One region of the Salinivibrio sp. ML290 genome, then DNA from elsewhere that is predicted to be linked to it. Evidence: predicted binding sites of a transcription regulator. Region 1 holds the regulator's gene; each other region holds the start of a gene.
The links. Region 1 encodes MetJ, which represses methionine synthesis genes. Its sites were predicted from a motif close to TTAGACNTNTANANGTCTAA; they were not measured.

Region 1 (10,161 bases):
TCTTGGTAATCCGTTGCTAATGGCTGTACTTTTAGCTGTGACAAAATCCGGCTGAGCTCTTGTTTTATCGCTTGAAAATCTTGTCCTCGCGCGACATCAAACTGGAGCAAACTCACCTCATCCAACGCCGTAATGATTTTTGCCCCGCGCCCCGTGGCTAACACGCGTTCAATACGTGTTGATCCGCTATCCGGCGCTTGGGTGCAGCGCAACGTGAGATCGGTGGCACTCTGCGCGACCGGTTGTAAGGTGCGGCTATGTAGCACAGGGGCAGCAAGACGTGCCAGCTCAGCCGCCTCATCCAATCGAATCAAAGGCAGCAAACAGGCATTATCAACATGGCGTGGGTCCGCGCTATAGACCCCGGCGACATCACTCCAAATGGTCACACGGCTCACGCCTGCAAGCGCCCCCAAGACAGTGGCCGAGTAATCGGAGCCATTGCGCCCTAACAGCACTGTTTCTCCCGCTTGATTTTGTGCCATAAAGCCGGTGATCACCACATGCGTATCGCCATGCTGCGAAAGCTGATTTTGCAATAAAGGCCAAGACGCCCCGCGATCTACTTCCGGCTGAGCGGCGCGCTCGGCGCGCAAACATTGGCGTGAGTCTAACATCACCGCGGCACGTCGATGCTGCTTCAATAACTGGGCCAACAGACGCGCCGACCAGACCTCTCCAAAACCTTGCACGTACGCTTTGTCGCTCTCGTTCACGCCCTGATCGCCCAACGACGCAATGGTTGCGATATCGGCATAAAGCGCATCCACCAGCTGCTGCTTGGGTTCACCATCAATCAAGTTCTCAATCAAGTCTTGCTGAAAGGCGCGCACCGCTTGCAAGGTCTCATGCGCCACTCGCCCATCCTTGTCTAACTGTGCTAACCACATGATCAGCTGGTTAGTGGTTTTTCCTGCCGCGGACACCACGATTAAGTCTTGCTGGCTCGCATGCGCGGTCAATACATCGACCACGCGACGATAGCAATCAGGGCTCGCAAGGCTACTGCCACCAAACTTGTGCAATTGGCGTGGTGACTCGGGGGACGTTTCCGTCGGTTGCGCATGCATGGCAAGGTCTCTCTTAATGTCTATCGATCTCGGTAAAGCGGCGCGCACTGAAGCGCAGCCTCTATGGGGTGTCACCCTCTAAACGGGCAAAGGCGTTCGCCAAATCGACAACCAAATCTTGCGCATCTTCTAATCCAATGGAAAAACGCAACAAGGTCGGTGCGATGCCCGCCTCCGCTTGCGCGGCGTCACTCATGGCTCTGTGTGTCATCGAACCAGGGTGCGTCACTAAGCTTTCTACCCCCCCGAGAGACTCGGCGAGGGCAAATAACGTGAGGCCATCAATAAATCGCGCCACACCGGCTTGGTCTGTATCCAATTCTAAGCTCAGCATGCTACCAAACCCCGCTTGCTGGCGCGCAGCAATTTGGTGGCCAGGGTGAGAGGCCAACCCGGGGTAGTAGATTTTCCGCACTGCCGACACCGTTTGCAGGTAGCTGAGTACCGCTTCAGTGTTGTGTTGGTGTTGTTTAACGCGTGCACCCAATGTGCGCAACCCTCGCAGTGTCATATAACTGTCAAATGCATTGCCCGTCGCCCCTAAGCAATTTCCCCACCAAGCCAATGTCTCGGCAAGTTCACTGGTCGCGGCGATCACCGCGCCACCGACAATATCAGAATGGCCATTAATAAATTTGGTGGTCGAATGCACCACCATATCCGCGCCCAGCGCAAAAGGCGTTTGCAAAGCTGGCGATAAAAACGTGTTGTCGACCACCACCCAAGCCCCCACTTGATGGGCTTTTTGGCATATTTCTGCGATATCGACCACGCGTAAGAGTGGATTGGATGGGGTTTCCACCAGCACGAGCTTGGGCTGTTTAGCCAATGCTTGGTCCAACGCATCATGGTCCGATTGATCGACAAAACTTACCTGCCAGATCCCTTGTTTGGCACGCGATTCGAGCAAGCGATAGGTGCCGCCATAACAATCATGTGGGGCGACAATATGCTCGCCAGCCTCCAACAGAGATAGCACCAAGTTTATCGCCGACATCCCGCAGTTGGTCACCACCGCACCTGCGCCCCCTTCTAAGTCAGTCAGCGCTTGTTCGAGCTGCGCACGCGTTGGGTTGCCGCCTCGCGCGTAGTCGTAAGTAGGCACATCACCCAGTGCCGGGAAACGGTAATTGGTCGATAAGTACAGGGGAGGCACCACCGCATGGTGCTGGGTGTCAGTCCCAATTCCGGTCCGAACGGCGATAGTGTCGGTTTTTTTCTCAGTCATGATCTATCCTTGCTAGTCTGGTTTGCGCATGGTGGGCGTGATCCAGGTTTCATACTGCCACCTTACCCTGCGCTTTTTGGGACGTCAACACTTCTAGACGTCTATACCCCTTTGCATGTGGCGGTTAATATAGCTAAAATCTCCGCAGCATCATTCTGGGTATTCCATAATCAAGATAGGTGAGACATGGCGCAGTGGAACGGCGACTACATTAATCCGTATGCCGAACATGGTAAAAAGAAAGAGCAGGTAAAGAAGATCACCGTCTCTATCCCATTAAAAGTACTAAAAATTCTTACCGACGAGCGTACTCGTCGTCAGGTGCAAAACCTCCGTCATGCGACCAACAGTGAGTTGTTGTGTGAGGCATTTCTTCATGCCTACACCGGCCAACCACTACCAACCGATGACGATATCCGTAAGGATAAACCCGACAGCATTCCCGCTGAAGCACGTCGGATCATGGAAGAGCTTGGTATCGAGTTCGACGATAGCGAATACTAAAAAAACCCGCCGATTGGCGGGTTTTCTGTAATGATAGGTGCTCAGCACAGCCTTTTCGGGCTCTATTCCACCGCGCTTTTCCTCACGCTCAAGCATTACGCCTTGTCGAGCATATAGTTTTCTGGCATCTCGATACGAGCCACGCCGGTTTCCACGGCGGCCAGCGCTACCGCGCGGGCAACCTTAGGTAATAAACGCGCGTCCATTGGCTTGGGAATAATGTAATCTGGGCCAAAGCTTAGCGAAGACAAACCGGCGGCGTCTAATACCGTTTGTGGGACAGGCTCTTTGGCTAGGCTGCGAATGGCCTCTACCGCTGCCAACTTCATCGCATCGTTAATTTCACTGGCACGTACATCCAATGCGCCACGGAAAATAAACGGGAAGCAGAGCACGTTATTGACCTGATTCGGGTAATCCGAACGCCCGGTTCCCATGATCAGATCATCGCGCACTTGATGCGCCACATCCGGATGAATTTCAGGATCTGGGTTCGAGCAGGCAAATACCACGGGTTTATCTGCCATCAGCTTCAAGGCGTCGGGTGAAAGCAAGTCTGGACCGGAGACGCCAACGAACATATCCGCGCCCTCAATCACATCTTCGAGGGTACGCTTATCCGTGTTATTGGCAAACAGCTGCTTGTATTTGTTGATATCGTCACGACGCGTATGGATCACGCCTTTACGATCCAACATATAGATTTTTTCCCGCTGAGCGCCACATTTTATTAATAGCTCCATACAGGCAACAGCCGCTGCGCCTGCGCCCATGCACACCACCGTCGCCTCGCGGATATCTTTGCCTTGCAGCTCAAGCGCGTTAAGCATGCCGGCAGCGGTGACGATAGCAGTGCCGTGTTGATCATCATGAAATACAGGCACTTCGCAACGTGCAATTAATTGTTTTTCAATCTCAAAACAATCTGGGGCTTTGATATCTTCGAGATTGATACCGCCAAAGGTATCCGCGATGTTCGCCACGGTATCCACGAATTCATCGATAGTACGGTGTTTGACTTCAATGTCGATCGAGTCCAAGCCAGCAAAACGCTTGAACAATAAAGCTTTACCTTCCATGACAGGCTTAGAAGCCATGGGGCCTAAATTTCCTAGCCCCAAAATCGCGGTGCCGTTTGAGACCACCGCCACCATGTTGCCTTTACCCGTATAGCGGTAAACCGCATCCGCATCTTGCGCTATCTCACGCACAGGCTCAGCAACGCCAGGACTATACGCCAACGCGAGATCCGCGGCCGAGTCAGCAGGTTTGCTCAATTCAACAGAAATTTTTCCGGGAGTAGGGTATGCATGATAATCCAGCGCTTGCTGGCGTTTATCGTCCGACATCTAGTGTTCCTAATTATTATCGTGAAGGGGAAACTAATATCGGCAGGGAAGCGTCACCGATATTAGTCAGACACTCTACAAACCACACAGGGAAGGTTTGTATAATAAAAAAGATGGTAACGCAGGGAGCAAACGTCCACCAGTACTAACAGCGCATTCGCGATGATGCTCGGACCTGTTGTCCGATGACAGGGACGATACGATCAAAAAAGGGACGCTGATGCGTCCCTTCTCTGTATTCAGTCAATAGCGGCTTATTTTTTGCTGCTAAGGGCACCGAAACGCTTCTTAAAGCGGTCAACACGGCCACCGGTATCAAGGATACGCTGCTTACCAGTGTAGAATGGGTGACACTTGTCACACACGTCTAGGTAAATGTCTTTGCCTAGGGTTGTGCTGAACGCGAATTCGTTACCGCAAGAGCATTTTGCTGTGACGGCTTTGTACTCTGGATGGATACCAGCTTTCATAGGGATAACCTCATCTTAAAGGCCGTGTCGCTCTCCCGATCCTAAGCCGGGCACCACACGTCGTTAACAAACATTTTCTAAGGCGCGCAATTCTAATCAAGCGCCCTCTTTTTCGCAACTTTTTTGTGCAATCCGCGTGTCTCTTACGGTGCAACAAGGCTTTGCCAACGTGTGGCTAACCGTTACACTGACATTCCTTCTGGCCAATAAGATGTTGTGATGGAACAGTTTGCTCAGGTGGCTTTGCCTGTCCCTTTGCCGAAAACCTTTGATTACCGTATTGCTGACGATCAGCATCCGATCATCGGAGGGCGCGTCAAGGTGCCGTTTGGACGCCAGCATAAAGTTGGCATCGTTACCGGCTTGTCGCCAACGGCCAGTGTGGAAGCCAGCCAACTCAAAGCGATTGATACCGTACTCGACACGCAGCCGGTTTGGACCCCCGCGGTATACAATCTCCTGCAATGGGCGAGTCGTTTTTACCATCATCCGCTAGGAGATGCGATGGGGGCGGTGATGCCAACCTCGCTGCGTAAAGGACGCCCTGCGACATTGCAGCAACAAAAATGGTGGCAAATCACCGAGTCAGGACAAAACCAACCTCTATCAGGTCTGAGCCGCGCCCCCAAACAAGCCCGAGTGTTGCAGCTTCTCACGCACGGTCCAACCACTCAAGCCGACTTAATCGAACAAGACATCGGCACGCCGGTGCTAAAAACGGTGGCAGAAAAAGGCTGGATCGCGCCCTACTCGCCCCCTTCTCAGGCCAATGCTTGGGTAAAAAACTTTGCGGTGACCGAAGAAAAACCGACGTTAAACCACGAGCAAGCGATGGCGGTTGCCACCCTCAATGCTGGCGATGGTTTTGCCTGCGCGCTATTAGAGGGGATCACTGGCTCAGGCAAAACCGAGGTGTATCTCAATGTGCTTGAGCCGGTGCTCGCACGTGGCCAGCAAGCGCTCATCTTGGTGCCAGAAATTGGCCTGACACCACAAACCATTCGCCGTTTTGAGCGCCGCTTTGCTGTTCCTGTGACCGTGATGCATTCAGGGCTCAGCGATACCGACCGTCTCAACGCCTGGCTGGCCGCACGGGAGAATCAAGCCGCGATAGTGATTGGCACACGCTCAGCGCTTTTTACCCCCATGGCAAAGCTTGGCATCATCATTATCGATGAGGAGCACGACCCTTCCTATAAGCAGCAAGATAGCTTTCGCTATCACGCCCGCGATCTGGCTGTCATGCGGGGGCATGAAGAACAAGTGCCGGTGATCTTGGGCTCGGCAACGCCATCACTGGAGAGCTTACACAACGCAAAAACCGGAAAATACCAGTACCTTAAGCTCACGCAACGTCCTGGTAACGCGGTCACCGCCCGGCAAGGGATACTCGATATCAAAGGCCATCACCTCGAAGCTGGCTTGTCGGCGCCGCTGATTGCTGAAATGCGTCAGCACCTGCAACAAGGTAACCAGGTGATGCTGTTTTTAAATCGCCGCGGTTATGCGCCCGCGATGATGTGTCACGAATGCGGCTGGCTAGCGAACTGCCAACGCTGTGATGCCTACTATACCCTTCATCAACAACACCAAGAGTTGCGTTGTCATCACTGTGGCCACCAAAAACGTGTGCCTCCCCAATGTGGCGACTGTGGTTCTACCCAGCTTATTAGTGTCGGTGTCGGTACCGAGCAACTCGAATCCCAGCTTGGTGAGTTGTTTCCCGAATACAATACCGTTCGCATTGATCGCGATAATACCCGGCGAAAAGGGAGCCTTGAAGGTTACTTGGCCGACATTGAAAAGGGTGAGTATCAAATTCTATTGGGCACACAAATGCTCGCCAAAGGCCATCACTTTCCTAACGTCACCCTGGTCGCCTTAGTCGATGTTGACGGGGCTCTATTCAGTAATGACTTTCGTGCCCCTGAGCGTTTGGCCCAATTGATGGTGCAAGTCGCCGGGCGAGCGGGCCGCGCCAGTAAGCCGGGTACCGTGTTATTACAAACCCACCATCCAGGGCACACCCTGATCCAATCTTTAGTGCATAAAGGTTATCAAGCCTTTGCCGAATCTGCGTTAAATGAACGGCGTCAGGCGTGGCTGCCGCCTTACACGTTTCTTAGTCTCTTTCGCGCCGACGGGCATGAAGAAAACAGTGTCCAGCAGTTTTTACAACAGGTGCGTCAAACGCTGGCTACCTCACCGATTCAACAGGATGAATGCCATATTATGGGGCCTATGCCCGCCGCCATGGCGAAACGCGCGGGTCGCTATCGGTGGCAACTCCTCATTCAAGCGCCCAGCCGAAAAATCATGCAGCAATGGCTCCAAGTGGCGCTCCCGGCCATCCAACAGCTCCCTCTGTCGCGTAAAGTGAGGTGGTCATTAGATGTCGAGCCGCAAGACCTTTCTTAACATTCCCTTGCAGTAAAGCGACAGCAATCACACTTTCATTGCAATAAGTGTTAGCTTGTCCGTGTTTAAATCGGACAAGGCTAGGTAGAATAAGGCCGCAATTGGCTAAGAGAACAGGTCAGACGAGCTAATAACTGTCTGATCTCACAATACAGATAACAAGAGGACTGTCATTATGGCGACAATGAAGGACGTTGCCCACATTGCCGGTGTATCCACAGCAACCGTCTCTCGCGCGCTGATGAACCCTGAGAAGGTCTCGGCCACAACCCGTAAAAAGGTTGAGCAAGCGGTCGTAGAAGCTGGCTATTCCCCTAACTCACTTGCACGTAACCTACGCCGCAACGAGTCCAAAACCATCGTCGCGATTGTCCCAGACATCTGCGATCCTTACTTTAGTGAGATCATCCGCGGGATCGAAGAAGCGGCGATGGAGCACGGTTACCTGGTTTTGCTCGGAGATAGTGCCCAACAACACCACCGCGAAAACTCATTCGTCAACTTGGTTTTTACCAAACAGGCAGATGGCATGCTCCTACTGGGCTCCGATGTTCCCTTTGATGTCAGTAAGCCCGAGCAGAAAAATCTCCCTCCGCTTGTGATGGCGTGTGAGTATGCCCCGGATCTTGAATTGCCGACGGTGCATATCGACAACCTGACTGCCGCTTTTGAGGCGGTCAATTACCTCACCCAAGTCGGCCACACCCGTATTGCCAATATTACTGGGGTGCCGGAAACCGCACTGACGCAATTCCGCTCACAAGGCTATCAGCAGGCCCTGCAACGCGCGGGGATTACAGTCAACCCAGCCTACAGCGTGGTGGGAGATTTCAGTTTTGCCTCTGGGGCGCGAGCCATGACCAATCTATTGTCCCTCCCTGAGCCTCCCACCGCGGTATTCTGTCATTGTGATGTGATGGCCGTCGGTGCCATGCAACAAGCAAAGCGCCTAGGCATGCGCGTGCCGCAAGATATTTCGATTGTAGGGTTTGATGACATCCAATTCGCCGAATATTGCGATCCTCCCCTGACCACTGTCTCCCAACCTCGCTACGACATTGGTCGTCAGGCGATGTTAATGCTGCTCAACACCTTGCAAGGGCGTGAAGTGAATGCAGGATCACGACTTTTAGATGCCAAATTAGTGATCCGTGAGAGCGTTGCCCCACCGTCTCGGTAGTAAGACTGGTCAGCACGAGCCGAAGCCAGTAACATGAGCGCTTTACTGGCTTTTTGAAATTGAATATTTGCTGTGGCAACTCGTGACTACGTAAAACGTGGTAAAGCACCACGTAAAAAAAATACCCGCCGCCAACCACCCAAAGCGCGTGCTCGTTTCCCATTAAAATGGGCGTTGCTTGCCGTCTGCTTGGTTGGCGCGTTTGGTTATGGCCTGTACCTATTAAGTAATACCGACGCGCCCGTGCCTAAACCGGCAACAGACACACAGCCTCAGCCTTCCACGCAGAGCAAGAAGGCACATCTGCCTAAAAAGCCTGAAGAAAAATGGAGTTACATCGAAGAGCTGGAGAGTAAAGAGGTGGAAGTGAAGGCCAAAGCATTGCCGCAATCCACGCGTCCTTACCTGATGCAATGCGGTGCGTACCGCAGTCAAGAGCAGGCAAATGAACGTAAAGCGATCATCGCTTTTCAAGGGCTAGAAAGCCAAATCAAGATAAGCCAAGGAGAAAAAGGCACCTGGTACCGGGTGGTATTGGGTCCTTACCCACGCAAGCGTCAAGCAGAGCGTGACCGTAATATGCTCCGCCGCGCCGGGGTTGAGCCTTGTGCTATTTGGTACTGGGAATAACAGCGCCGCATTTTATCGGCTGGGTCAAGTCTATTCCTTGCCCAGCCTTGATTGAAATCCTTCCTTCTCCCCTTGAAAAGTGAGCGGCAAAGCCCAACCTCTTACATTAATCACCCACCTGGTGTACCAGACACAAAGAAAGAGGTTCCCGTGACTACAATCGTTTCCGTTCGTCGCGAAGGTAAAGTGGTTATTGCTGGCGATGGCCAAGTGTCACTCGGCAATACCGTGATGAAAGGCAATGCCCGAAAAGTCCGTCGTTTGTATAACGGCCAAGTTCTCGCCGGATTTGCTGGCGGCACTGCTGATGCCTTCACCTTATTTGAGCGCTTCGAGCGCAAGCTTGAATTACACCAAGGGCACCTAACCAAAGCGGCCGTTGAACTGGCTAAAGAATGGCGTACTGATCGCGCGCTACGTCGATTAGAGGCCCTACTGGCGGTCGCTGATGAAACCGCCTCATTGATCATTACCGGTAACGGCGATGTGGTTGAACCAGAGCGCGACTTGATCGCCATTGGCTCTGGCGGCAACTATGCCCAAGCCGCCGCCGTTGCTATGCTTGAAAACACGGCGTTAGATGCCCGCGAGATCGCAGAGAAAGCGCTAACCATCGCCGGTGATATATGTGTGTTTACTAACCAGCAGCACACCGTTGAAGAACTCGAGAGTAAGAAACAGGATTAGTGATGTCTGAAATGACTCCACGCGAAATCGTGCATGAGCTTGACCGTCACATTATCGGTCAAGACAATGCCAAACGTGCGGTGGCGATCGCACTGCGAAACCGCTGGCGCCGAATGCAGCTTGCCGAAGAGCTGCGTGCGGAAGTCACCCCGAAAAACATCTTGATGATTGGTCCAACCGGTGTGGGTAAAACGGAGATCGCTCGCCGGTTAGCACGCCTTGCCAACGCGCCTTTTATCAAGGTGGAAGCTACCAAGTTCACCGAAGTGGGTTATGTTGGGAAAGAGGTGGAAACCATTATTCGCGATCTGGCGGATGTGGCGATGAACATGACCCAGCAGCAAGCGATGGAAAAGGTAAAATTCCGCGCTGAAGAACAAGCTGAAGATCGTATCCTCGATATCTTGCTGCCACCCGCACGCGACGCATGGGGCCAAAATGAGGCCAGCCAAGAGGACTCTTCAACACGGCAAAGCTTCCGTAAAAAATTACGCGAAGGCCAGCTTGATGATAAAGAAGTGGAAGTCGATGTCGCCGCCCCACAAATGGGGGTGGAAATCATGTCGCCACCAGGCATGGAAGAGATGACCAACCAGCTTCAAAGCATGTTCCAAAACCTCGGTGG
Region 2 (10,161 bases), on a different contig from region 1:
ACTGACCCACCAACCGTCAAAGTATGTGTTTCAAAATCACGAATCAGACGGGTTTTAAACTCGGTGTTCTGAATCGTCATTTCACGACTTTTATTGCGGCTTTGCTCATACTGTAAGTGTGAATCTGACCAGCCCCATATCCAATGCCCTTCATGCCCAAGGGCGATTGATTGCCGTCGATAGTCATTGTTGCTGTTTTCACATTTGTTGTTTCGACACTGACTATCATCCGTGGGAACGGTTTTGCCGATGTGACCATTTCGCTCTTGCGAACTCGCGCCTAAGTCCAAGGTCCACTGTTGATAATCGCTAGCATCATAGGTCAACGAGGTAGAAAGACTACGTAAAGATTTGTCCTCGTAACCAGAGAGAATATCGTCTTCTTGCCGTTGAACGTGTTGGCCCGATACCGTCATCCCAAGCTTATCGCTCAAGGCGCCAGAAAGGTAAAAATTGGCGCTTTGTTCGTCGCCTGATTCGCGCTTTTCTTGGAGTAAGGTGCTTAATTGCACATTGCCATGCCATTCATGTTGTTCACGACGGGTAATAATATTAATCACCCCACCGATGGCGTCAGAGCCATACAAGGTCGACATCGGCCCCCGAATCACCTCGATACGTTCAATCGCTTGAAGGGGAGGTAACCAACCTTGTTCAATGCCCGGGCCATCGCTATTCGGACGAGTCTCCCGGCTCGTCATACGCTTTCCGTCCACCAGCATTAGGGTATACTTGGAGCCCATTCCACGAATACTGATATCCTGAGTGTCACCGCCCCCTGTGACCACGACACCTGGAATACGTTTTAAGGCGTCTGTGACGTCGCGATAATAACGATCTTCAAGTTGGTCACGGCTAATCACACTGATACTCGCTGGCGCCTTTGCCGTGGCTTGTTCGAACCCTGAGGCAGTGATCACCATGGTTTCGGTATTTTGATCGCCTGCTTCTGCTGCATGAATGGCACTCACAGGTATACCGGCTAATACCACCCCGAGAACAACGGGACGAAGACAACTGGACATAATCAACTCCATTTTGTGATAATAATTATCATTTGTTTATTGAGAATTATTCACAAAGATGCACAGACGCCTAGCCCCATAAAGGGAACATCTCGTTCCATTTATAGAACGAGATGATTTCTCTCCTTCTGGACAGCCGACGTGACGTCTTAGTGGCGTTAAAAGGACAGTTATGCAGGATTTTTCTTCGATCCGTTCGTTTGCCGCTTTGTGTCATCATCAAAGCCTCACCGCTGCCGCCAAGGCATTGGGCCAACCCAAGTCAACGGTGAGTCGCCGCTTAGCTCAACTTGAAGCCGACCTAGGACAACCTTTAACGCAAAGGCAAGGCAATAGACTGGTCTTAACAAAAGCGGGGACGATATTTGCGCGATACTGCCATCAAATTCTTGATTTAGCAGAAAGAAGTGAAGAGGCAATACAGGATTTAAATAACCACCTTCAAGGGCCGATAGAAGTGATTTGCCATCCCGGCATGATGCGCGGCTGGGCGGGCCCATTGATCAGTACTTTTCTCGCTGAGCACCCCAAAGTATCCATCACATTGACAAGCGAAGTCAGCGCACAACGTATTCAGTCGGCCGATCTTATCATCTGGGCAGGAGACATCATGCTGCCGGTCAATTGTCGCTCATATCAACTCGGCCATTGGCAATATGGTATTTACGCTGCACCAAACTATGTCAGCCAATATGGTCCATTTACGCATCCTAGCATGCTGGATAAACACCCTTGGCTAGACGTATTTGCCCTTCGCCGACAAGGGTTGACACTCTATGACCACGACAAGACCTATCACTTAAGCGCCATGCCTAGCCGCTTTAATTGCGACATGATAGCGATTCAGTTAGATGCCATCGCAGATGGACAGGGCGTTGGATTGCTACCGATTTGGAGCGCCACTGGCTATCAACACCATCATCCTGATAGAATCACGCGGTGCTTGCCCCAGTGGGCCTCAGCGCCTGTTCCGTTGCGTCTTTACTGCAGCGCTGGCCGCCTTCCTCTGCGTGTCGAATCACTGGTGCACTGGCTGCAAGAGGCGGTTCCCTCATCATGGAGGTCAGTGAAGCCACAGCCAGTATCCCACGAGGTGTAAGCGCACCTCAGCCAATTTTGCTATACCTTAAGACACCCATATGCATCAACCGACTTGCGTTTATCACAATTGCGAATAAAATAGACGTCTAGAAGTTAAAACATCTGAGATGATCGATGATGCGCGTGAGTACGTATCGTCAGTTTCCCTGATAATCAATGAGAGTGTCACATGGCTAAGCACCTGTTTACCTCAGAGTCCGTCTCTGAAGGCCATCCTGATAAAATCGCAGATCAGATTTCTGATGCTGTTTTGGATGCCATCCTTGAGCAAGACCCCAAAGCACGCGTTGCCTGCGAAACCTATGTTAAAACTGGCATGGTAATGGTAGGCGGGGAAGTGACGACCTCGGCATGGGTCGACATTGAAGAGCTTACTCGTCAAACCGTCCAAGATATCGGCTATGTCCACTCTGATATGGGCTTTGATGCCAACTCTTGCGCCGTATTGAATACCATTGGTAAACAATCTCCAGACATCAATCAAGGGGTTGACCGCGCCGACCCGAAAGATCAGGGCGCTGGCGACCAAGGGATCATGTTTGGCTTTGCCACCAATGAGACCAATGTGCTGATGCCGGCCCCTATCACCTATTCACACCGATTGGTGGAGCGCCAAGCGCAAGTGCGCAAAGATGGCACCTTAGACTGGTTACGCCCAGATGCGAAAAGCCAAGTCACTTTCGCCTACGACAACGGCAAAATTGCCGGTATTGATGCCGTCGTGCTCTCAACACAGCATTGCGACAGCATTTCAACCGACGATCTACGCGAGGCGGTGATGGAAGAAATCATCAAGCCTGTGTTGCCCGCAGAATGGCTGACCAAGGATACCAAGTATTTCATCAACCCAACGGGCCGGTTTGTGATTGGCGGTCCGATGGGCGATTGTGGTTTGACAGGCCGTAAGATCATTGTTGACACCTATGGCGGTGCAGCCCGTCACGGTGGCGGGGCGTTCTCGGGGAAAGATCCCTCAAAAGTTGATCGCTCAGCCGCTTACGCCGCGCGCTATGTAGCCAAAAACATTGTTGCCGCAGGCCTTGCCGACCGTTGTGAAATTCAACTGTCTTACGCGATTGGCGTGGCCGAGCCGACTTCCATCATGGTTGAGACCTTCGGTACTGAAAAAGTCGCGCCAGAGGTGATCATCAAAGCGGTGCGTGAGCACTTCGACTTACGTCCGTATGGCCTGCAAGAGATGCTGGATTTATTACAACCTATCTATAAGCAGACCGCAGCGTATGGCCACTTTGGACGCGATATCTTCCCGTGGGAGAAAACCGACAAAGCGGAGCTGTTGCGCGACTTTGCCAAGCTCGGGTAATCTCCACGTACTCATTGCTTGTAAGGGAAGCTTCGGCTTCCCTTTTTGATCGCTACTAGGATCGCCACACTATGTCTTCTGCTTCTGACGCATTCGCCTTTGACAAGAACGCTTGGTCACCTGATGCATTACAGCAAGAGGCTAACACGCGTGTTTACCAGTGTATTGATGCGGCTAATCGTCAATTAGGCACCCAGCTACACTATCCTGCGATTGGCTTCACACTACGGGGTCAATCCGCTGGCACCGCGCACCCCACGCAATGGCGTGTTAGGTTTAACCCGATCCTTTTACAGCAAGCACCAGAGACCTTTTTCGACGAAGTGATCCCTCATGAGGTCTGTCATTTGGTTACCTTTGCGCTATACGGTCGGGTAAAACCACATGGTCCTGAGTGGCGTTCGCTAATGAACCAGGTATTTAATGCCCCTGCCAATACCACCCACCAGCTTGATATCAGTGCCGTGCAAGGCAAAACCTTCGCGTACCAGTGTGAGTGTGGCCCTGTTGCCTTATCCATTCGCCGCCACAATAAAATACAGCGCGGACAAGCCACCTATCGCTGCAACCGCTGTAAACAGCCACTAGTGAGAAACCTTGACGCCTTAGAATAATTTGTTTTTTCACCACTCGACCCCATATTAGTGACAAAGCCTATCGCCCCCGTAGCCATGTTACACTGAGGGCGAGATGACCATGGAAAACGAGCACAATGCGAATTCCTCGAATTTATCACCCAACGCCCTTGCCATCGCAAGGCGATGTGACACTGAGTGGCGAAGCTGCCAACCATCTCGGTCGCGTCCTACGTATGCAACCTGAACAACCGATTTTGCTCTTTGATGGCAGTGGTGCGCAGTTTCCCGCTATGCTGACGGAAGTCAGTAAAAAGCAGGTTGTCGCGACCATTACCGCTTGCGAATCACACAGTGTCGAGTCACCGCTTGACTTTGAACTCGGCCAAGTGATTTCACGTGGTGAGAAAATGGAGTTTACCATTCAAAAATCGGTCGAATTAGGCGTGAATACCATCACTCCCCTTTTGTCGGCTCGATGCGGAGTGAAACTCAATGCTGAGCGACTCGAGAAAAAACGCCAACAATGGCAAAAAATCGCGATTGGCGCCTGTGAGCAAAGCGGCCGTAATGTGGTGCCCACCATTAACCCGGTGATCAATCTAGACACATGGTGCCAGCAGGCGTTTGATGGCTTAAAACTGAACCTTCATCCGCGTGCCCCCTACTCTATCAATACGCTACCCGACGCCCCCGACAAGCTACGCTTGCTCATTGGCCCAGAGGGCGGATTGTCTGATGACGAGATTGCAATGACACGCGAACACGGCTTTGAAGAGATCCTACTCGGCCCACGCGTGTTGCGAACAGAAACCGCGGCGCTCACCGCCATCACGGCCCTTCAAGTCCGTTTTGGCGATTTGGGTTAACCGGCAAACAGGAGAAACATGATGAAAATAGGTGTTGTGATGGACCCCATCGAGGCCATCAGTGTGAAAAAAGACTCCACGTTTGCCATGATGCTGGCAGCACAAAAACGCGGCTGGGAAGTGCATTATATCTTGATGGAAGATATGTCAATGCAGCAGGGTGAACCATACGCTCGCACCCACAGTGTGACTGTGATGGATAACCCTGACCATTGGTACCAAATCGACCAAACCCAAACCCTCGCATTGCGAGAATTTGATGCCATATTGATGCGCAAAGATCCGCCGTTTGATACGGAATACATCTACGCAACCTACATGTTAGAGCGGGCTGAGGAAGCGGGTGTATTGATTGTTAACAAGCCGCAAAGTTTGCGTGACTGCAATGAAAAGCTTTATACCGCGTGGTTCCCAGAGCATACGCCGACCACTTTGGTGACCCGTCGTGCCGACGAAATTAAAGCATTCCAAGCCGAACACGGCGATGTGATTTTAAAACCACTCGATGGCATGGGCGGCGCGTCTATCTTTCGAGTCAAACAAGGCGATCCGAACCTGTCGGTGATTATTGAAACCCTGACCGAGCATGGCCAACGTTTTTGCATGGCACAAACTTTCGTCCCTGACATCAGCAACGGTGACAAGCGCATCTTAATTGTTGATGGCGAACCGGTTCCCTACTGTTTAGCCCGTATCCCGGCCGACGGTGAAACGCGCGGTAACTTGGCTGCTGGCGGCCGTGGCGAAGCGCGTCCTTTATCAGAGACTGATTGGACAATCGCACGCGCGATCGCTCCGACATTGAAAGAGAAAGGGCTGATATTCGTAGGGCTCGACGTGATTGGCGACAAGCTAACAGAAATCAACGTCACCAGTCCGACCTGTATTCGCGAGATTGACGCCGCGTATGACATTTCAATTGGTGACATCTTGATGGAGGCGATCGCCAGACGCTGCGCCTAATTTGAGGAGGCGCAGCGCCTCCTTCATTATCTAAAACATCAATCTTCGCGCATACTCAAGGTACGCGCACCAACAGGAGACGGCGATATGGATCTGAAAAATCATTTTTTAATCGCGATGCCCAGTATGGCTGATAGCCGTTTTCAGCATGGTGTCATTTATGTCTGTGAGCATAGCCATGATGGGGCAATGGGACTGATGATTAACCACCCCATTAATTTGTCTGTCGGCAAAATGCTGGATCAAATTGACGTCGAGCGCCAGCTCCCCCTTTCAAGCACCACAGAGAGCTTGTCTCAACCTGTGTTGTTTGGTGGTCCTGTCTCCGAAGACAGAGGCTTTGTGCTGCATCCTGCAACCTGTGAGTATGGCACCAGTATTCCCCTGTCTGATCAGCTATCGGTCACGACCTCAAAAGATATTCTCTCGATTCTCGGCACCGAGCAACAGCCAGAGCAATTTCTGGTCGCGCTGGGCTATGCAGGCTGGGAGCCGGGACAGCTCGAGCAGGAACTGGCCGACAATAGCTGGCTAACACTGGAAGCCGATCCCAAGGTCATTTTTGATACCCCCGTTCACCAACGTTGGCAAAAAGCGCTCGATCAGCTCGGCATTGACGCCGCAAACCTCTCTTCACAAGTAGGACATGCATGAACGCACAAACCATTATTGGATTTGATTACGGCGTCAAAAGCATTGGCGTCGCCATCGGCCAGTCGCTAACTGGCACCGCTCGCCCTTTGTGTGCCTTAAAAGCCCGAGACGGGATCCCAAATTGGGATGACATTGAAGCCATACTCAAAGACTGGCAACCCGATTATCTGGTGGTAGGCTTACCGCTTGATTTACACGGTCAACCTTTAGAGACCATCACGCCAAGGGCAAAGAAGTTTGCCAACCGCCTGCATGGACGTTTCGGCTACCCGGTTGAGCTGCACGATGAACGCCTATCTACCCGTGAAGCGCGTGCGGATCTGTTTTCCCGCGGCGGGTATAAGGCGCTAGGAAAAGGCGCCGTCGACGCCCAATCTGCGGTGGTGATTATCGAAAGCTGGTTTGAGCGTCAATACACAGATTGAGTGGACGTTAACGCCGCCTGCGGCGCAATCACGCCTTGGTTCTCTAGCTGTGCCATCGCTTGCACCATGGTCTGCATGCCATGCGCGGTGCCGGTTTGCATCATGGAGGTGATTTGCGCCACTCTATCCTCTCGGATCAAGTTACAAATCGCTGACGTCACCGTCATGATTTCATAAGCGGCAACACGCTGGCCTTGGACACTTTTGACAAGCTGCTGAGAGATCACCGCCCGCAGTGAAGCAGACAGCATTGAACGTACCAAGGGTTTATCACTGCCCGGAAAAACGTCAATGATACGATCCACACTTTTAGCAGCGCTGACGGTATGCAAGGTCGCAAACACCAAATGCCCGGTTTCTGCCGCGGTTAATGCCAAGCTGATGGTTTCTAAATCACGTAGCTCACCCACCAATATCACATCTGGGTCTTCACGCAGCGCGGATCGCAATGCCTGCTGAAAAGACTGCGTATCACGCTTGACCTCTCGCTGGTTCACCAAGCTTTGCTCGGACGGGTGGATAAACTCAATCGGATCTTCGATTGTCAGAATATGCTTTTGCTGGTGGTGATTTATCTGCGCGATCATGGCCGCCAATGTGGTCGATTTCCCCGAGCCTGTCGGCCCAGTCACCAACACCAATCCTTGGTGTAACAAAGCCAGCTCACTGAAAAGTGGCGGCGCGGATAAATCCTCTAACCTTGGGACAGCCGTTGGCACCACACGAAAAACCGCCGCACAGCCATGTTGCTGATGGAACGCATTAACACGAAAACGCGCCACCGAGGCCAGCTCAAAGGAAAAGTCGATTTCCCATGCATTGTCAAAACTATGCTGCTGCTCAGGGCTCATCATCGCCAGTACCAATTGCCGTACAGCTTGGTGGCTAAGCGGTGGCAGACTAAGCTTGCGCATATCGCCATCTACCCGCACCATAGGCGACACCCCCGCAGAAAGATGTAGATCTGACGCGCGATGCTTTACACTAAACGCAAGTAGCTCATTAATATCCATTCATTTTCCTTGCAGAATCAGGTATGTGTCATATTAAGAACAATATTCAACAGGTCAGGGAACAGATAGACCACGCAAGCCAAAAATGCGGTCGACTCGCGGACTCAGTGCAATTAATTGCAGTCAGCAAAACCAAGCCTATCGAGGCGATCGCAGATGCCATCGCCGCGGGACAACAGGCGTTTGGGGAAAACTACGTGCAAGAAGGGGTAGAAAAAATTGACTACTTTGCCCAGCATCATCCCGAAGCACGCATTGAATGGCACTTTATTGGCCCCATTCAGTCCAACAAAACACGGTTGATTGCAGAGCACTTTGACTGGGTGCATTCTGTCGATCGGTTGAAGATTGCTAAACGCCTGAGCGAGCAACGTCCGGCACATTTACCGCCGCTCAATGTCTTGGTACAAGTAAACACCAGTGGCGAGGCATCAAAGTCGGGGTTAACCGTGGATAACGCCATCGCCCTCATTGAAGATATCCGAGCCCTACCCGGCCTGAATGTCAGAGGATTAATGTCTATTCCACAGCCTGAGATGGACTATCAGCGACAATGCGCCGCATTTGAACCTTTATCAAATGCGTTTCATGCCCTCCGTGAGCAGACAGAGAGTATCGATACCTTGTCGATGGGCATGAGTGGTGACATGGAAGCGGCGATTGCGTGTGGTAGCACCATGGTACGTGTCGGCACCGCGATTTTTGGCGCGCGAGACAGCCGCTAACGAAGCGGTCGTAATAAACCAATACAATGACGAGAACAACAGGAACGCTTTTCATGGAACATCGCTCCCTTACCTTTATTGGCGCCGGTAATATGGCGCGATCCATCATTGCTGGCCTTGTGAGTGCAGGCTACCCCACCTCTGCGATAACGGCCTCATCACCCAGCGCCCACCCTGGCGATGTGCTGAGTACGGATTATGGCATCCAAACCACCCGTGATAACTTGCATGCCTGCCAAGCGGCAGACGTCATTGTCTTGGCGGTCAAGCCACAATTAATGGCGCAGGTTTTAAGCGATTTATCGGCTGTCGATTGGTCTTCGAAACTGGTGATCTCGATAGCAGCCGGCATCAGTACTCATCGTCTGTGTGAGATGGCTGGTACCACACTCAACCTCATCCGTGTCATGCCGAATACACCGTCTCTTGTCGGCCAAGGAATGAGCGGACTCTATGCGTCTAGCCAGGTAACGGAGGCGGATAAACACTACGCCACCGCATTGATGAAAGCCGTCGGCGAGGTCTGCTGTGTCGATGAGGAAGCAAAAATTAATGGTGTGATTGCGGCTGCAGGCAGCGCACCGGCATACTTCTTTCGCTTTATGGAAGCGATGCATCAAGAAGCTATCCGCCAAGGCTTTAGCGACGAGCAAGCCAGGCAGCTGGTTCAGCAAGCCGCAAAAGGGGCGGCAGAAATGGTGGTAAGCAATACGGACACAACCATTGGCCAATTGCGTGAGCAGGTAACCTCGAAAGGCGGCACAACCGCTGAAGCGTTACGTGTTTTCGACCAGCACCACATTGGCGATATAGTGGCACAGGCCATGCAGGCGGCAGTCAGCCGCGCCAAACAAATGGAACAAGAATTTTAATCACTAAGGCAACGATATGAATGCAATGACCTTTCTGATCAACACCGCGTTTGATCTTTACATCATGGTGGTGCTGCTACGCGTTTGGCTACAATGGGCGCGCGCAGACTTTTACAACCCCTTCTCTCAATTTATCGTCAAAGCGACCCAGCCTGTGGTGGGCCCGTTGCGTCGTATGATCCCGGCACTCGGTGGTTTGGATCTGGCAACGGTGCTGTTTGCTTACCTGCTCATGGTGGCGAAATTTGTGGTACTGGATTTAGTCGCCGGCAACCCCTTTGCAATGAGTTCAGGCATGTTCCTCTTCTCTGGTATCGCCTTACTAAAAGCCGCGGGTAAGTTGCTGTTCTGGGTGCTGATCCTGCGTGCCATTTTGAGTTGGGTAAGCCAAGGCAACAATCCAGTAGAGTATGTTTTTCATCAACTTACTGAGCCGGTATGTGCGCCAGTACGCCGTATTATTCCACCCATCGGTGGGCTCGATCTCAGTATTCTGGTGATCTTTATCGCGCTCCAATTTATCAATATGCTTATCGGCGATTTTATCGGCCCGATTTGGTATGCACTGTAAGCGAATCGCCACGCGCTAAGTCACCCTCGACTTATCGCCACGGG
Region 3 (10,161 bases), on a different contig from region 1:
AGGTGAGCAAGCCCTGACTCTGCTGCAAATGACGCCCTTTGCCTGGCGCGCCTCGGATGAATGGCGTGACACCTTAGCGAACAGCGAGGCCTTTGAGTGCGACGCCGACTTCACCCTGCGCGTGTATCGCCATCACGCCGCCGAGCAATGATAGCCAAGGAGACATCCCATGAAACAAGGTCGCGTATCGGTTCGTATCATCAGCGCCTGGCTCGCCGCAGCCTGCATCGTATTCACCAGTTCGACGCTTCATGCAAAAACCGATGCGCTTGCCACTTTATTTGACTACCAAGTCACTCGCGCAGAGGGCGAATCATTGAGCCTGACCCAAGTGGCCCGCCAAGTGGCGGATGCCGATGTGGTACTCATTGGCGAATGGCACGGCCATCCAGGCGTGCACCGCTTTCAAGCTGAGCTACTCAGCCAGCTCGCCTCAGAACACCCAGTCGCCCTGTCGATGGAGCAATTCAGTCGCGATACACAACCCGTGCTTGACCAATATCTTGCTGGCGAGATCGGCGAAGACACATTAAAGCGACAAGCCAATGCATGGGATAATTATGATGGCAGTTACCGGCCCTTGATTGAACTGGCCAAGCAACGCCAAATCGAGGTGATTGCTGCCAACGCCCCCAAGCGACTGGTGCGCTGTATTGGTCAGCAAGGCTTGTCATATCTCGATAGTCTGTCCGAGCAACAGCGTAGCTGGTTTGCCGACACCATAGATACCCAAGATTCACCGTATAAGCGCAAGTTTAAGGCCAATATGCACCATGGCAGCGCCAGCCAAACAGACGCCCAGTATGCGGCTCAGCTTGCGTGGGATGCCACCATGGCCGAAAGCATCGTCGATCACCATACCGCTCAACCTGACAGCCAAATTGTGCATATCGCCGGGCGCTTTCACATCGCCGAAGGGTTGGGAACCGCGGCACAAATTCACGCCCGTAACCCTGAACTGCGCATTGCATTGATCACCGCGGTAAGCGACCAAGCCATGCTAAGCGACGACGCGCCCGACTTGCGCTTACACGTGCTACCCATGCCACAGCGCTGGCTGTCGATGGACGAAATGCGCCAAGCGGTGAGCCAAATGAAAGGGCAAGGTGCCGCCCAGTGCAAGCGCGCCACAAATAGCTAAGCGCTCACGCTTTCCCACAGACACTGTCCCACATACAAAAACGCCGACCAAACGGTCGGCGTTTTTGTTGTCGCTTCTTCTCTATATCTGTTCGCTAGTCGATAGCGACGACGCCGCGTGTCTGTTAGAACCAACGCTCCAACGCAGCGCGATCTACTTTAAACGCGCGGCTTAACGCATGCGCAAGCTCTTTGTATCGAGGCTGGTTTTTGATCGGCTGCATCGCATGTCCTTCACTGGTGATCTTTTGATGCAGCTCGCGATACCAACCCGCAAGCGCTGGCGGCAGAGGCGTATCACGACGCTTACCCAACCACCACAAACCTTGCACCGGCAAGCTCAATGCAAACAAGGCCACAATCACCGCCTGCGGCAGCCCTTGTACATTATTGGCCGACATCTGTAATAACACGCTAATCGCCGCCACCGCTGGCATCACTTTGATCGCAAAGCGAGTCATGGTAATCACACGGTTCTCGGGGAATACCGGTGCCAACTCCTTTCTCATTGGCCATTCCTGCATGTACTTCTGACCATCTTGCAGGCAACGCCAGATTGACTTATTCGTTGTCATACCTACCTCACTTACTCGTGTGACTCGCTCAGTGTGACACAAGGCGCTGTCACTCAACTTTTACAATAAAAATTAAACAAACTGTTTAAAAACTTTCAAAATTAACCAGTATTGCTCAAAAAATTTTTGTTATCTGTATCAAGTCCCGCTATCCTTAGCGCACTTTATCATTGTTGCTCGGATTCGATTGTCTCGCAACCTAATCTGGTTGTACTCGACGGAGCGTTCATTTATCCAGGACGGATAAAGATGGTTCTTTCCCCGCGACAACGCATGAGATAATTCTTTTTTTAAAAAGGTAGTGTCTCTGTTTGTCCACTATCCTTTTTGTTCAATACACTCTGTCTTACGAAACATAGGTAGTCATACATGTCCAAGCTGGTTCTCGTACTCAATTGCGGAAGCTCCTCTTTGAAGTTCGCCATTGTCGACGCTCAATCAGGCGATGAGCATCTTACCGGTCTAGCCGAATGCCTTCACCTTCCAGAAGCCCGCATCAAGTGGAAGATGGACGGTAAGCATGAAGCCCAACTCGGCGAAGGTGCCGCACACAACGAAGCGCTTAACTTCATTGTTGATACCATCCTGGCTTCTAAGCCTGAGCTTGCCGAGAACCTAGGTGCCATTGGCCACCGCGTTGTTCACGGTGGCGAGCACTTCACTCAGTCAGCATTAATTACGGACGATGTACTGAAAGGGATCCACGATGCAGCCAGCTTTGCACCGCTGCACAACCCAGCCCACATCGTAGGTATCGAAGCGGCGAAAAAAGCCTTCCCAGCGCTGAAAAATGTCGCTGTATTCGATACGGCATACCATCAAACCATGCCAGAAGAAGCCTACTTGTATGCACTGCCTTATAACCTTTATAAAGAGCACGGCATCCGTCGCTATGGCATGCATGGTACCTCGCACTACTTTATCGCTAACGCCGCCGCTGAGCAGCTTGGCAAACCTGTTGATGAAGTGAACATCATTAACTGCCACCTCGGTAACGGCGCATCAGTTTGTGCGATTAAAAACGGCAAATCCGTCGACACTTCAATGGGTATGACCCCGTTGGAAGGCCTGGTAATGGGCACCCGCTCTGGTGACCTAGATCCAGCGATTATCTTCCACCTGCACGATGCACTGGGCTACAGCGTTGAGCAAATCAACACCATGCTAACCAAAGAGTCTGGCTTACAAGGCTTGACCGAAGTGACCTCTGACTGCCGCTTTGTCGAAGACAACTATGGCGAGAAAGAAGAAGCCACTCGCGCGATGAACGTGTTCTGTCACCGTCTTGCTAAGTACGTGGCCAGCTACACCGCGACCCTCGATGGTCGCCTAGACGCGATTGTCTTCACCGGCGGTATCGGTGAGAACTCAGGCCCAATCCGCGAATTGGTACTCGAGCGCCTATCTCTGCTGGGTGTTGACGTCGACAAAGAACGCAACCTAAAAGCCCGCTTTGGCGGTGAAGGCGTGATCACCACAGACGAAAGCCGCGTGCCTGCGATGGTGATTTCAACCAACGAAGAGTTGGTCATTGCGCAAGACACCGCGCGCCTAACTGGCCTGTAAGACCATTCCCAACGGCTGATTCCACTCAGCCGTTTTTATATTTGTGCCGGCCTGTCCGGCACGCCAATCAGATAGTAAGAGGAAGTCAACGTGTCCCGTACTATTATGCTAATCCCAATCGGCTCCGGCGTCGGCCTGACAAGTGTCAGCCTCGGCGTGATGCGAGCGATGGAGCGTAAAGGCGTCCGCGTCTCATTTTTTAAACCCATTGCGCAGCCTCATCACGGTAGCGACACTGATGTCACTGACCTGACGACAGAAATCATTCACGCCAACAGTGACATGAAAGTCGCCGAGTCGATGTCAATGAACCAGGCCGAAGATCTGCTGCGTTCCGATCAAGAAGACGTGCTGCTAGAAGAAGTACTTGCACGCTTTACACGCGCCACCCAAAACACCGAAGTGGCACTGGTTGAAGGCTTGGTCACCACGCGTAACCATCCGTTTGCCAACCAAATCAACTACGAGATTGCCAAGACGCTGGATGCAGAGATTGTCTTTGTGACCACACCAGGTACCGACAACCCTGCGCAGCTAAAAGAGCGTATCGAGTTTGCTTGCACCAACTTTGGTGGCAGCAAAAACGGCAACATCTCTGGCGTGATCATCAACAAGCTCAATGCCCCTGTTGATGATGCTGGCCGCACCCGTCCCGATCTGTCAGAGATCTTTGACGATGCAGACGGCGCGCGTCCGACTAACGTTGAAGTGATGCAGATCTTCAACACGAGCCCAATCCGCGTACTGGGCTGTGTGCCATGGAAAATCGATCTGATTGCTACCCGTGCCAGCGATATGGCTAAGCACTTGAATGCCACCATCATCAATGAAGGTGAAATTCACTCGCGCCGTATCAAGAGCATTACCTTCTGCGCACGCTCTATTCCTAACATGGTTGAGCACTTCCGCCCTGGCTCACTGCTAGTGACCTCGGCAGACCGTCCAGACGTGATTGTCGCGGCCTGCTTGGCAGCAATGAACGGCGTGGAAATCGGTGCGCTGCTGCTGACCGGTGGTTACTCGATCCCTGATCAGCTCAAAGCATTGTGTGACCGTGCCTTTGAAACCGGCCTACCAGTGTTCACCACCGCAGGTAACACCTGGCAAACCTCACTCAACCTGCAAAGCTTCAGCCTCGAAGTCCCGGCTGACGACAAAGAGCGCGTTGAGTTTGTGAACGACCATGTGGCTAGCCACATTGATGGCAACTGGATTGAGTCACTAAGCTCTGGCTCTAACCGCGAGCGTCGTCTCAGCCCACCCGCTTTCCGTTACCAGCTCACCGAGTTTGCGCGTAAAGCCGCCAAGCGCATTGTGCTGCCAGAAGGTGACGAGCCACGCACCATTAAAGCGGCCGCTATCTGTGCGGAGCGTAAAATTGCTGAGTGTGTGCTTTTGGGTAACCCAGAAGAAATTAAACGTGTAGCCGATCAGCAAGGCGTAACCTTGGGCGCTGGCGTAGAAATCATTGACCCAGTGAAAGCGCGTGACAAGTACGTGGCCCGCTTGGTTGAGCTGCGTAAGAGCAAAGGCATCACCGAAGTGATTGCGCAAGAGCACCTGGAAGACACCGTGGTGCTGGGTACCATGATGCTAGAAGCCAACGAGGTGGACGGCCTGGTCTCCGGTGCCGTGCACACGACGGCCAACACCATTCGCCCACCGCTGCAGATCATCAAGACAGCCCCGAACGCCTCTTTGGTGTCGTCGGTCTTCTTCATGCTGCTGCCTGAGCAAGTGCTGGTATACGGTGACTGTGCGATCAACCCAGATCCAAACGCTGAGCAACTGGCAGAAATCGCCATTCAATCGGCCGATTCAGCCAGCGCCTTTGGTATCGAGCCACGCGTAGCGATGATCTCTTACTCGACTGGTAGCTCAGGTAAAGGGGCTGACGTGGATAAAGTTCGCGAAGCCACCCGCCTTGCCAAAGAGAAGCGCCCTGATCTGGTAATTGATGGCCCACTGCAGTACGACGCAGCAATCATGGAAAATGTTGCTAAGTCGAAAGCACCGGATTCACCGGTTGCCGGTAAAGCGACCGTGTTCGTTTTCCCAGACTTGAACACAGGTAACACCACCTACAAGGCGGTACAGCGTTCTGCTGAGCTGGTGTCTATCGGTCCAATGCTGCAAGGCATGCGCAAACCGGTGAACGACCTGTCTCGTGGCGCACTGGTCGATGACATTGTTTACACAGTGGCCCTGACAGCTATCCAAGCGAAACAAGCGGAAGACAACGGCCAAGTGTAATTTTCACCACGCCCTGTCGAGATAAAACAAAAGCCAGCACCTGTTGCTGGCTTTTTTGCGTTTGCGTTCACAACGTGACATGCAAACGCGATCTAGCATGGCGTATCCATTCTGGTTTTGGAGTCGAAGATGGCTAACGAGTTCGATCCCGTCACGCTACGGCATACCCTGCACCAAACCCCTGAGCTTTCTAACCACGAAGCCCTCACCGCACGTACTATCGCTGCCCAGTTGCGACAATTTGGCTTTCACCCAGCCACTGATGTCGGCGGCCACGGGATCCTGGTCACCATTCAAGGCGCTGCGCCAGGGCCCACCACCTTGCTACGCGCCGATTTTGATGCGCTCCCGATTGAAGAGCGTGGAACACAGGCTTATTGCTCCCAGCATTCGGGCGTGATGCATGCGTGTGGCCATGATGGTCATACCGCGGCGTTGCTGGCCGTCGCTGCCGAGCTTAGCCACACTCCGCCCGCTCGTGGTACTGTGCTGCTTGCCTTTCAGCCTGCAGAAGAAACCGGAGAAGGCGCAGCGCGTATGTGCGAGTCCCCCGCACTTACCAACGCGCATATTGATAACGTCTACGCCTTCCACAATCTCCCCGGCTTTAATCAGCATCAAATCGTGGTACGCCCAGGGACCTTTGCCTGTGCCTCGACCGGAGTCGCCATTGAGCTGTACGGAAAAACCTCTCATGCCGCCTACCCCGAACGCGGGATTAGCCCTGCCAGTGCGATGACAGGCGTGATGCATACCCTGACACAACTGCCCGACGCCTACCCTGAGGCCAACAGCCTTGTCACCTTGGTTCATGCCCAGTTAGGAGAGCCAGCCTACGGCGTCGCCCCCGGCCACGCGACCGTGATGGCTACCTTGCGCAGTGATGACAACGCCTGCTTTCAGGCCATGAAAGCCGACTTGATAGACAAAGTGAACACGCTGGCGGCTCGGGCAGGGTTGACGGTCAGTTTTAGCTGGCATGAGCCCTTTATCGCGGCCGAGAACAGCACACACCATACACAGCATGTCGCCAATGCCGCGCAATCGCTAGGGGTTGAGGTACATTGGCTTAATGAACCGATGCGTTGGTCAGAAGATGTGGCCGAGTTTCTCGCCCGTTGGCCGGGCGCGTTATTTGGCATTGGCAGTGGCGAGCATCATCCGCAACTGCACAACCCCGATTATGATTTTCCCGATGCGATCCTCCCCACCGCCAAAGCGCTCTTTACCGCTTTGGTCGCTGAGCATCACGGGCGTAACACGGATTGAGCACGTCCTACCCCAGCGCCAGCCACACGCCAACGCCTACCATCAAGGTGCCAGCGACACGGTTAAGCAGTTGCACGTTGCCTCTTTGCTGCAGAAACTGACGCAACGTGCGACCGCCACTGGCATACAACATCAAGCAGCTAAACTCAGTCAGCAGAATAATCAACACCAGCACACTTAACTGGCTGGGCAGCGCTAATTTAGGATTAATAAACGGGGGCAACAGTGAGATCATAAACGCCCAGCCTTTCGGATTAGCAATCGCGGTGACAAATCCTTGGGTCGCCAAGGACCACGCTGATGCTTCACTGGGGCTAGCGTCATCATCCTCAGGAATGGCCATTTTCCCGCGAGATCGCCACATTTGTACCCCAAGAAACGCCAGATAAGCACCACCGACGTATTTGAACACCTGAAAGATAGACGGATAGTTAAGCATCATTGCCGCCACCCCAATTACCGAGGCAATCGCTACTAGCCCCACGCCAATTAACTCACCCCACATCATATGCAGGCTACGCTTAACGCCGATGGTCATTCCCAGCGTCATCGAGAGGGTCATACACATCCCAGGTGTCACGGACACCAGAAAAAAGGTCGGGATGAACAAGGAAAGCATGGTGGTATCAATCAAAGCAGTTGGCATAAAGCGTAATCAGAACAAAGCACTACAGGGGCTCCTAGTAAACGCCCTTTATCGTTTGAGATCAAGCCTACTGTTGAGTTTATAACCAAGCGATTGGACTTATTGCCATTTAGACGTCCAGAAGTAAAAATATCCATTGACTTAATTTTGACTAACTCATAGCATCAATAACCAGAGCGACAGCAAGAATGTGGCACAAGCCGCTGAGTGAGTCTGCTGTGATCAAATTATTCGCCAAGGACATGTGATGATTGAGATAACCAACCTCAACAAGGTATTCGAACTCGGGGAACGCCGAATTCATGCCCTTAATGACATCAACTTATTTATTCCCAAGGGGAAAGTATTTGGTGTGATCGGTGCCTCCGGTGCAGGGAAAAGTACCCTGATCCGGATGGTTAACCTGCTCGAGCGCCCAACCAGCGGCTCAGTCAAAGTGGGTGGCACTAACCTCACTGCGCTACCCAGCCGCCAGTTGACCCAAGCGCGCCGTAAAATCGGGATGATTTTCCAACACTTTAATCTGCTCTCGTCACGCACCGTGTTCGACAATATCGCCCTGCCGCTTGAGCTAAGTGGCTCGAGCCGCGATGAGATTGAAACACGCGTGAGCGAACTGCTCGATCTGGTCGGCTTGGCCGATAAGCGTGATGTGTATCCTGCCAGCCTCAGTGGCGGACAAAAACAACGTGTCGCCATTGCCCGTGCATTGGCGCCAAGCCCCAACGTTCTGCTTTGTGATGAAGCCACCAGCGCACTGGATCCAGCCACTACGCAATCCATTCTGTCGCTGCTGCAAACCATCAACCAAAAGCTCAACCTCACCATTTTGCTGATCACCCACGAAATGGATGTGGTCAAACGTATCTGTGACGACGTCGCTATTATTGGCGATGGCGAGCTCGTCGAGTCCGGCCCGGTGGGCGAGATTTTTGCGCATCCCAAATCCGACTTGGCCAAACAATTTATTCGTTCAACCCTCGACTTGTCAGTGCCGCATGATTTTGCCCAGCGCTTACAACAAGAATACTTCGAAGGCAGTTACCCCTTGGTGCGCCTCGAGTTTACCGGCGCAACGGTCGATGACCCATTAATCAGCCAGATCTCGCGTCTGTTTGATATCGACATCAGCATTTTAAGCTCAGATATCGACTACGCCGGCGGCGTGAAATTCGGCCTACTCCTTGCGGAAATCATGGGTCCAAAAGAGGCGGTTGAAAACGCCATCACTTACCTCAACAAGCACCATGTCAACACGGAGGTACTTGGCTATGTTAATTGATCAACTCACCCACTGGGTCAATGAAAACAGCGCCCTTATCAACTTGCTCCTCGAAGCCACTGGCCAAACCCTGTACATGGTGTTTGCCTCCGGGATCATGGGGTTTGTGATTGGCATCCCATTGGGCGTGTTACTGCATGTGACCAAACCCGGTGGTTTGCTGGGCCAGCCGCAAGTTAACCAGGTGCTCGGCGCAATAGTGAACATTGGTCGCTCTATCCCCTTTATTATCTTGCTGGTGGCAATTATTCCGTTTACCCGCATGGTGGTTGGTACCTCGATTGGTACCGCAGCGGCGATTGTGCCGCTTACCGTCGGCGCGATTCCATTTATTGCCCGCTTGGTTGAAGGGGCGTTACTCGAGTTACCGGCTGGGCTAGAGGAAGCGGCCAAAGCGATGGGCGCGAACCCGTTCCAGATTATTTATAAAGTGCTCATACCTGAAGCGCTCCCCGGCATCATCAATGGCGCGACCATTACCCTGGTTACCTTGGTGAGCTACTCGGCCATGGCCGGTGCGGTCGGCGGCGGCGGCCTTGGGGATGTGGGCATCCGCTATGGCTATCAGCGCTTTGACACCACAGTGATGCTGATCACCGTTGTAATGCTGGTAGTCTTAGTGCAAGCGATTCAATCTTTTGGTGATTACTTGGTGCGACGCGCCGATCACCGCTAAATCAAACACAATAATGACGAATATGTTCCAAACAGGGAGACAGACAATGAAAACCACGATCAAAACACTACTTGCCACTCTTGGCCTTGCCTCAACCTTGGTGCTGACTGGCTGCGGCGAGAAAGAACAAGCCGCGACCGATACCAACAGCATCACCGTGGGCGTGATGGCCGGCGAAGAAGCACAAGTGGCTGAACACGCGGTGGAAGAAGCGAAAAAGCTCGGTCTTGAGGTAGAGCTGGTGACCTTTACCGATTACGTGTCACCGAACGCGGCACTGGATGATGGCTCGGTCGACGTGAATGCTTTCCAACACAAACCTTACTTGGACGCACAAATCAAAGACCGTGGTTATGAATTTGCGATTGCCGGCAACACCTTTGTGTATCCGATTGCGGCTTATTCTTACAAGCTAGATAGCGTCGAAGATCTACCAGAAGGCGGTAAAATTGCGGTGCCTAACAACCCATCGAACCTAGGCCGTTCACTGGTATTGCTTGAGCAGCAAGGGATCATCAAGCTCAAAGAAGGCGCAGGCATCAACGCGACTAAACTGGATATCGTTGAGAACCCGAAAAACGTAGAAATCATCGAGCTAGAAACCCCACAACTGCCTCGCTCATTGGAAGATGTGGACTTGGCTATCATCAACAACACCTTTGCAGCAGGCGTGGGCCTAACGCCAAGCAAAGACGGTATCTTTGTTGAAGACAAAGAATCGCCTTATGTGAACCTGATTGTGGCGCGCAAAGAC

Region 2: metK (methionine adenosyltransferase) is a predicted target of MetJ. The motif match lies at 2,205-2,224, and genes of this name have one in related genera.
Region 3: metN (methionine ABC transporter ATP-binding protein MetN) is a predicted target of MetJ. The motif match lies at 7,559-7,578, and genes of this name have one in related genera.

The regions. Positions count from the first base shown of each region.
Region 1 covers NZ_MUEY01000009.1:45,225-55,385, reverse strand. The annotation lists gene BZG23_RS09920 (bifunctional aspartate kinase/homoserine dehydrogenase II) at 1-1,070, opposite strand, end outside; gene metB (cystathionine gamma-synthase) at 1,132-2,298, opposite strand; gene metJ (met regulon transcriptional regulator MetJ) at 2,485-2,802, shown strand; gene BZG23_RS09905 (malic enzyme-like NAD(P)-binding protein) at 2,898-4,151, opposite strand; gene rpmE (50S ribosomal protein L31) at 4,406-4,621, opposite strand; gene priA (primosomal protein N') at 4,838-7,039, shown strand; partial or broken gene cytR (DNA-binding transcriptional regulator CytR) at 7,209-8,219, shown strand; gene BZG23_RS09885 (SPOR domain-containing protein) at 8,292-8,849, shown strand; gene hslV (ATP-dependent protease subunit HslV) at 9,000-9,536, shown strand; gene hslU (HslU--HslV peptidase ATPase subunit) at 9,539-10,161, shown strand, end outside.
Region 2 covers NZ_MUEY01000005.1:149,941-160,101, forward strand. The annotation lists gene BZG23_RS06720 (ligand-gated channel protein) at 1-1,025, opposite strand, end outside; gene BZG23_RS06725 (LysR family transcriptional regulator) at 1,198-2,124, shown strand; gene metK (methionine adenosyltransferase) at 2,296-3,450, shown strand; gene BZG23_RS06735 (SprT family zinc-dependent metalloprotease) at 3,522-4,064, shown strand; gene rsmE (16S rRNA (uracil(1498)-N(3))-methyltransferase) at 4,163-4,894, shown strand; gene gshB (glutathione synthase) at 4,913-5,857, shown strand; gene BZG23_RS06750 (YqgE/AlgH family protein) at 5,945-6,511, shown strand; gene ruvX (Holliday junction resolvase RuvX) at 6,508-6,936, shown strand; gene BZG23_RS06760 (type IV pilus twitching motility protein PilT) at 6,921-7,949, opposite strand; gene BZG23_RS06765 (YggS family pyridoxal phosphate-dependent enzyme) at 7,973-8,674, shown strand; gene proC (pyrroline-5-carboxylate reductase) at 8,728-9,546, shown strand; gene BZG23_RS06775 (YggT family protein) at 9,563-10,117, shown strand.
Region 3 covers NZ_MUEY01000001.1:143,662-153,822, reverse strand. The annotation lists gene rlmA (23S rRNA (guanine(745)-N(1))-methyltransferase) at 1-151, shown strand, start outside; gene BZG23_RS00790 (ChaN family lipoprotein) at 170-1,141, shown strand; gene yfbV (terminus macrodomain insulation protein YfbV) at 1,266-1,715, opposite strand; gene BZG23_RS00780 (acetate kinase) at 2,085-3,281, shown strand; gene pta (phosphate acetyltransferase) at 3,387-5,534, shown strand; gene BZG23_RS00770 (amidohydrolase) at 5,664-6,803, shown strand; gene BZG23_RS00765 (LysE family translocator) at 6,811-7,449, opposite strand; gene metN (methionine ABC transporter ATP-binding protein MetN) at 7,697-8,731, shown strand; gene BZG23_RS00755 (methionine ABC transporter permease) at 8,721-9,407, shown strand; gene metQ (methionine ABC transporter substrate-binding lipoprotein MetQ) at 9,454-10,161, shown strand, end outside.